DNA from 3 places in the uncultured Barnesiella sp. genome. Region 3 is predicted to be linked to each of the others. Evidence: riboswitches for the same ligand, from Rfam matches in the RefSeq annotation. Region 3 holds a riboswitch; each other region holds the start of a gene.

Region 1 (2,268 bases), on a different contig from region 3:
ATATGCGGCACATTCGAGGTGGGTGCCTCCGACTTCGGTTTCCACATCTTCAAGAGCGGCAGTGCCGAGGCCGTTGTTTCGTACACTCCGGCAACGGGTGAACTCGTGGCCGACTTCAGCGCCCTGCCTCGGTTGACCAACGACGCCGGCGTATACGACGGTGTCTATCGTTGCATCTTGCCCGAGCGTCCGGCCGTGGGGAGTGAGCTGAAGATAAATATCTTTATCGACCACTCCATCCTCGACATCTTCGTGAACGACAAGTGGGCTACCTCCATCCGTGTCTTCCCCACCGAAGCCGATGCCAACGGCATCGAAGCCTTTGCCTCGGCCACGACCCGGGTAAAGGAGCTGAATGCCTGGATACTCGAGGGGCAATCGGCGAGTTCGGGCATCGAGTCTGTGGTCTCCGACCGTGTGGATTCGGGAAGTGTCCGTGTCGATGTCTTCAATTTGCAAGGCATGAAGGTGCGGGCCAACGTACCTCGGGAGGTTGCTGCCGAGAATCTGCCGAACGGTTTCTACATTATCGGCGGCCAGAAGGTTCTGGTAAGATAAGTTTGGCAGTATAGAAAAAAATGGAGCCGGTGTAGGAGAGAACCGGCAAAACTTCTTCAGAGAAACTCATGAGCGCATACAGCCGCATCTCGGCTATATGCGCTCATGCTTTTTTTGTGGGGGGAGTGTGTTGTCAAGACCGCTGAGGATAAAGACTATAAGCTGCACCATATACAATCTGTTTGAAGTAGGAAGCAAAAAGTTATCTTTCTCCAGAAAAAAATACTAATTTTACAGCCGATTGGTTCCAAAAGGCCCGCCGGGCCTCGAGGATTAAAAGGGAATCGGGTGAAAATCCCGGACAGTCCCGCTGCTGTGAAGCTCCGCCAACCGCTCGAATTCTATACGCCACTGATTGCAATATCGGGAAGGCCTCGAGTGGGGAGTCAGTCAGAAGACCTGCCGTCAGTTTTTGTTTTTAATCGAGCCCGTGGACAGGACGGTTAAATGTACGACGTAAATGCTATATACTTTTTTCAGGCTTTTCGAGCCATTCATAACCCGTGTCGGGGTACTGTGTAAACCTGTTGGGGCATCTGCCCGGGAACAGGCAGGCACGACGCGTTGCCGTCTTGACAATATGGCAACGGCCGGGCTTGCCGTCTCTTCTCCAGCCCGGGACCTTGTTTTGCAAATTTTCAATAACCTGTTAAATAATAGATTTTTATCCAAAAGTAGAATGATGAAAGTAAGAAAGATGTGGGGCGTGCTGCTGGTAGCGGTAGCTCTGATTATGGGCAGTTGCTCGAAAGAGAGTGAAGAACCGATGCCCGACCCGAAGTTTGAGTGGACAACGGCTGTTGCAACCGATGTGCCGGTATTTGTGGTTCCCGATACCCAAGTAGAGATTGCCTATGCGGCAGAGCATGTGCAGTCGGTCAAGACCGAATCGCTGCCCGCCGGGTGGAGTGCAACGGTCGACCAGGATGCCCGGAAAATCGAAATCTCGGCCACGGCCGATGCCGAAACAAAAGCTACGCTCACCGTCACGGTAGCGGGCGCAGGCGGGAAGAACCTTTCGCAAAAGGTGGAGCTGTATTGCCTGAATGCCTTTGACGACCCGGCCGGGGTCTTTGTGCTCAACGAGGGGAACATGACTACCGAGAACGGCTCGCTCACCTGGATTTCGCCCGAGGGGTATGTGGTGGCCGATGCCTACAAGACGGTCAACGGTACCGAGCTGGGCAACGTGGCACAGGACATGGCGTTCTGTAACGGCAAGGTCTATATCATCTCGCAGAATGGCAACAAGAACCCCAACGGCATGGTGTTCGAAAACGACGGCATGCTGGTGGTGGCCGATGCCCACACCTTGAAGCGGACGGCCGCCTACACGAACGACGACCTGCAGGGGCTCGACTGGCCCACGCATATCGCCGTGCTCGACGAGCAGCATCTCTATATCCGCGACAACGCCGGTATCTACCGTTTCGACCCCACGGCCAAGTCGCTGACCTTCGTGACCGGTTCGGACGGTGCGCCGAAGAGCCGCTTCGTGACGATGGGAGGCAAGGCCTACACCTTCAAGTCGGGCTATTTGAGCAAGATTCTCGAGCTCTCGACCGAGAGCGATGCCGTGACGTCGATTTCGTTCCCGTACAGCATCCCCTGCATGATCAACCGTGTGCTGGGCATTCAGGGCGCCGACGACGGCCGGATGTGGGTGATGACCTCTACCTCGACGACCGTAGGCTCGGGACAGATTGCCAT
Region 2 (2,268 bases), on a different contig from region 3:
CAGCTCGCGTATGACCATGCGCCCCTCGGGCGAGGTATCGGTACCGTAGTTTATCGAACTGAAAACCACCTGGTTGCCACCCCGCGAGTGCATGGTGTTGAGGTTGTGCACCAATCCCTCCATGGCTTGGTGGGTATCCTTGCGGGTAGTCTCGTAGCTTTGTGTCCAGGCGGTGCGCAACTCATTGGCCGAGAGAGTCAGGCCCAGAGTCTGCAGGCGGTCGGCCAGTGCAGCCTGTTGCACCTCCGTATCGGCTATCGAGGCGACCGAGTCGGCTATCGCCTCTCGCAGCGACGGATGGTCGCTCTCGCCATGCAGGCGCAAGATGAAGTCGATGGCCGTCTCGAGATGTTTGCGGAAACTCTTCAGCACCCCCGGTGCCATGAAGTGGTCGAAAGCCGGGATGGCCTGCCCGCCGTGCTGCTCGTTCTGGTTGGTCTGGAACACGATAGTGGCCAGCGTGGCGTAGCTCTGTATCGACTGAGGCGTGCGCACGGTTCCGTTTTTGGTATGGAAACCGCGGTTGAAAATATCCTCCAGGTCGTACTGCACGCAGGTGGCCGTCTTGGTGGGATAGTAGTCGAGGTCGTGGATGTGAATGTCGCCCTCGCGGTGCGCCCGCCCGTAGCGCACCCCCACCAGATACTTGTAGGCGTAATCCTTGGTCACCTCCGAGGCGAAGGTCATCATCTGCCCGGCCGGCGTATGCGACGACATGTTGGCGTTGCTCAGGTTCACGTCGTTCTTCTCGACAGCCACGATGCCGTCCATCACCTGCTTCATCGAGGTGCGTTTCTCGCGCTCCTTGGTGCGCCACTCGCGATAGATGATGAAGCGCTTGGCCACCGAAGGGTTGCGCCGCATCAGATGGCGCTCGACCAGATCTTGAATCTCCTCGACCGAAATCTCGCTCTTGTCGATGGCGGCGGCCACCTCGCCGGCAATCTGTTTCACCGCAGTTTCGTCGTCGATACCATCGGCCCGATAGGCCTTGGCAATAGCCCGCTCGATTTTGGCAATCGAGAAACTCTCTTGGGCACCATCGCGCTTGGCAATGGTAATGCCTGCATAATCCATGTTGATAAGTTGTTTAGGGTTGGATACTGCGGACGTCTCCTCGAACGTCCTTTTGCTTCTCTCTCACTCCGGCAGGTCTTCTGGCTCTTCCCTGCCCCGATGACGCCTTCCCGACATTACAGAAACAGATTCTCGTCAGTGGCTCGTGTCACGGGACTTTCACAGGAATTACAGCAGCGGGACTGCTCGGGATTCTCACCCGATTCCCTTTTTATCGACACCATCGTACAACGGGGCCGAACCGGAATGCGGGTACAAAGTTACACAAATTCGCGATAACCAAACAACAAATTTCGAGACAAAAGTTTCCTTTTTCGGGAAACTTTTGAAAACCAGAATAGAAAAAAGTTTCCTGAAACCAGCAACGAATAGAGGCCCATACCAACTCCCATATGGAAACTATACTGCTATAAAACAGCAAAAAAGGCATCTATTCCATTGTTCAATCGGATATCCAATCGAATCAACCAAATTGTTATCTATTCCAGCAACATAATAAAAAAGGCGAGATAGTAATCTCTCTATAAGAGAGAGAACCTTGCCGCACCGTTTGTCCCCAAGGTGCAACAAGGTTCTCTGTATCTTCCGGGACAAGAGCGTCCCTGATATCTTACCAATTACAGAATGAGCATGGCGTCGCCATAGGCACCGAAACGATACCCCTCCTTGAGGGCAGCATCGTAGGCCTCGAGGACAATTTCATATCCGCCGAATGCCGCTACCATCATCAGCATGGTCGAAAGCGGCATGTGGAAGTTGGTCACCAGACTGGTGGCTACCGTAAAGTCGTAGGGCGGGAAAATGAACTTGTTGGTCCAGCCGTCGTAGGTCTTCATGTGGCCGCCGGTGCTGACCGCACTCTCGATACCCCGCATCACCGAGGTACCCACGGCGCACACCTTGTGGCCGCCATCCTTGGCGTGGTTGACGAGCTCGACGAGCTCGGGGGTCACAATCAGCTGCTCCGAGTCCATTTTGTGCTTGGTAAGGTCTTCGACATCGATTTCACGGAAGTTACCCAGGCCCGAATGGAGGGTGAGGAAGCCGTAGTCGATGCCCTTAATCTCCATGCGCTTCAACAGCTCACGGCTGAAGTGGAGCCCGGCAGCGGGAGTGACCACAGCCCCTTCGTGGCGAGCAAAGATATTTTGATAACGCTCGGCATCGAGCTCCTCGACCGGACGGGTGATA
Region 3 (2,268 bases):
CGGGCTTCAGGGCCGAGTTGCCCATATCGGTGTAATAGAGGTCGTTGAAGGTGGGCATGCGGTATATCTGCTTGTAGAAGGCTCGCAGCACCCAGTTGTATCGCTTGAGCGGCTGGTACGAGAGGAAGACGGCGGGTGTCACCTTGCTCTTGTTGGGAGCCTTGGTCTGCCCCTCGGCCGTCTCGTCGACCAGCGTAGCCAGCACGCTGGCCTGCATCTTCAGCCGGTCGGCCAGCGAGAAGGCGGTAGCGGCCGAAATCCAGTGGGTGTAGCGGCTGGCCGAGAGGTACTCCGACAGCCCGTTCCACTGCATGTCGTAGGCCACCGACACGTCCCAGTTGCGGAGTATCGAATACTTGTTGGCCAATGACACGTAGACCTCGCGCTGCTTGTACTGGTTGTCGACCCGCATCAGCTTGTCGTCGTTGTTCACATAGTGGGTATAATCGAACGCATACTTGGCATTGACCTTGAGGCTGTACTTGCGGGTAATATCCTGCTGATAGACGCCTTGCACGAAGGTGTTGCGGTCCCACAACCGCTCGCCGTTGCGCCACACGTTGTTGACGATGGCGCCGGGGATACCCCGCTCGGAGCTGTAATGGTAGACGTAGGCTTTCCAAAAACCGTTGGAGAGATAGCCCTGCAGACCGCCCTCGAAACGCACGGCATCGATGTCGCCGTTTTGCCGGGTAGCCGTGGTGTCGTAGGCCACCTCGCCCGAGGGGGTAACCCGCTTGTAACGGAATTTGTACTTACCGCTCGAGTTGGTCCACTCGCTGTTGAAGGTCATGCTCACGCTCTCGCTGAGCTTGTATTCGAAGAGCACCGAGGGGTTGACCAGGTCGAACGACCCCGTTTTGAACGAGGCCTTCAGGTGCGACTTCTCGCCCGGCTTGAACTTGGGCCGACGGGTGGTGAGGTAGATGGAACCGGCCGAACCGAACTCGCGGGCCGACTGGAATATCTCGCTCTTCTGCCCGTTGTAGAGCGAAATCTCCTCGATATTCTCGAGCGAGAATTTTCCCAGATCCACCTGGCCGTTCTGGGCATTGCCCAACTGGATGCCGTTGTAATATACACCCATGTGGTTGGTACCCATGCTGCGGATGTTGACGGTCTTCAAACCGCCCACACCGCCGTAATCCTTAATCTGTATACCCGAAAAGTAGCGTATGGCATCGGCCACCGAAAAGCTGTTGAGGGCCTGCAGCTCCTTGCCGGCGAGTTTCTGTGAGGGTATCACCTCGCTATACCGGTTGGCCGTGACCATTACCTCGCCCAGCGACCGGGTCTGTATCGAGTCGGTCGACGAAGTCTCATCGGCCCACACCCGCACGGGCAGAGCAGCCAGTACCCCAATCGCACACACAAACGATACCCAACGACAAAGTCTTTCCATCGGACTATTTTTTAACAGCCTCGGAGCGGGTTCTTTCGATACAAGTCGGTGTAAACAGACGGACGCGTGTAGGCCACCCTTCCGCAGATTCACAAGCTCTACCCCCCGAAAGCTAATGACTAAAAGCATGGCAGGTCTTCTGACTTACTCCGGTAACCGAGGCCTTCCCAATCGTCATAATCAGTGGCTTTCAAGTATTCTCGGCACCTCTACGGGAGCTTACAGCAGCGGGACTGTTCGGGATTTTCACCCGATTCCCTTTTCATTCTACGCCCCGGACGGGGTTTCGAAACCAATGCGTGACAAAGGTAACACAAATTATTGATACTGTTCTATTTTTTCTTGGAAATTATTCCAAACCAAACCTGCACCCCAATCGTTACTTGTGAAAAAAGTATTGATTCGTAATAAAAAATAACGGTTATAAATTTGTATCAATCACAAATTTTACCGAATATTGCGAAAATTTTCTTCATCTACATACAATACACTTATGGAAGAAAACCAAACCTTGAAAAACGACAATTTCGTAGTGCGCGTATGGCGATTCTACCTTGAAGGATTCCGATCGATGACCTTGGGAAAAACACTTTGGGCAATCATTCTTATCAAACTGTTCATCATGTTTTTTATCCTGCGGCTCTTCTTTTTCCCCAACATTTTGCAAAAAGAGTTCGATACCGACGAGGAGCGGGCCAATGCCGTCATCGAAAATCTCACCAATACCAATAATTCTCAACAACAACAATCACAGGAGTTATGAACGATCTTTTCACGCTCGTAGACTGGTCGAGGGCACAATTTGCACTCACCGCTATTTATCACTGGCTGTTTGTCCCCCTCACGCTGGGGTTGGGCATAATCGT

Evidence for each region. A riboswitch is a leader RNA that binds a small molecule or an ion and turns the genes downstream of it on or off. The one in region 3 is predicted to bind cobalamin.
Region 1: another riboswitch for cobalamin. It lies ahead of Q1K76_RS09375 (DUF5074 domain-containing protein); the one in region 3 lies ahead of Q1K76_RS09915 (TonB-dependent receptor).
Region 2: another riboswitch for cobalamin. It lies ahead of Q1K76_RS07640 (anaerobic ribonucleoside triphosphate reductase); the one in region 3 lies ahead of Q1K76_RS09915 (TonB-dependent receptor).

Annotation. Positions count from the first base shown of each region.
Region 1 covers NZ_CAMMHD010000016.1:58,334-60,601, forward strand. The annotation lists gene Q1K76_RS09370 (LamG-like jellyroll fold domain-containing protein) at 1-558, shown strand, start outside; cobalamin riboswitch at 784-980, shown strand; gene Q1K76_RS09375 (DUF5074 domain-containing protein) at 1,238-2,268, shown strand, end outside.
Region 2 covers NZ_CAMMHD010000012.1:19,017-21,284, forward strand. The annotation lists gene Q1K76_RS07640 (anaerobic ribonucleoside triphosphate reductase) at 1-1,077, opposite strand, end outside; cobalamin riboswitch at 1,130-1,338, opposite strand; gene queA (tRNA preQ1(34) S-adenosylmethionine ribosyltransferase-isomerase QueA) at 1,695-2,268, opposite strand, start outside.
Region 3 covers NZ_CAMMHD010000018.1:28,547-30,814, forward strand. The annotation lists gene Q1K76_RS09915 (TonB-dependent receptor) at 1-1,402, opposite strand, end outside; cobalamin riboswitch at 1,514-1,714, opposite strand; gene Q1K76_RS09920 (DUF4492 domain-containing protein) at 1,896-2,165, shown strand; gene Q1K76_RS09925 (cytochrome ubiquinol oxidase subunit I) at 2,162-2,268, shown strand, end outside.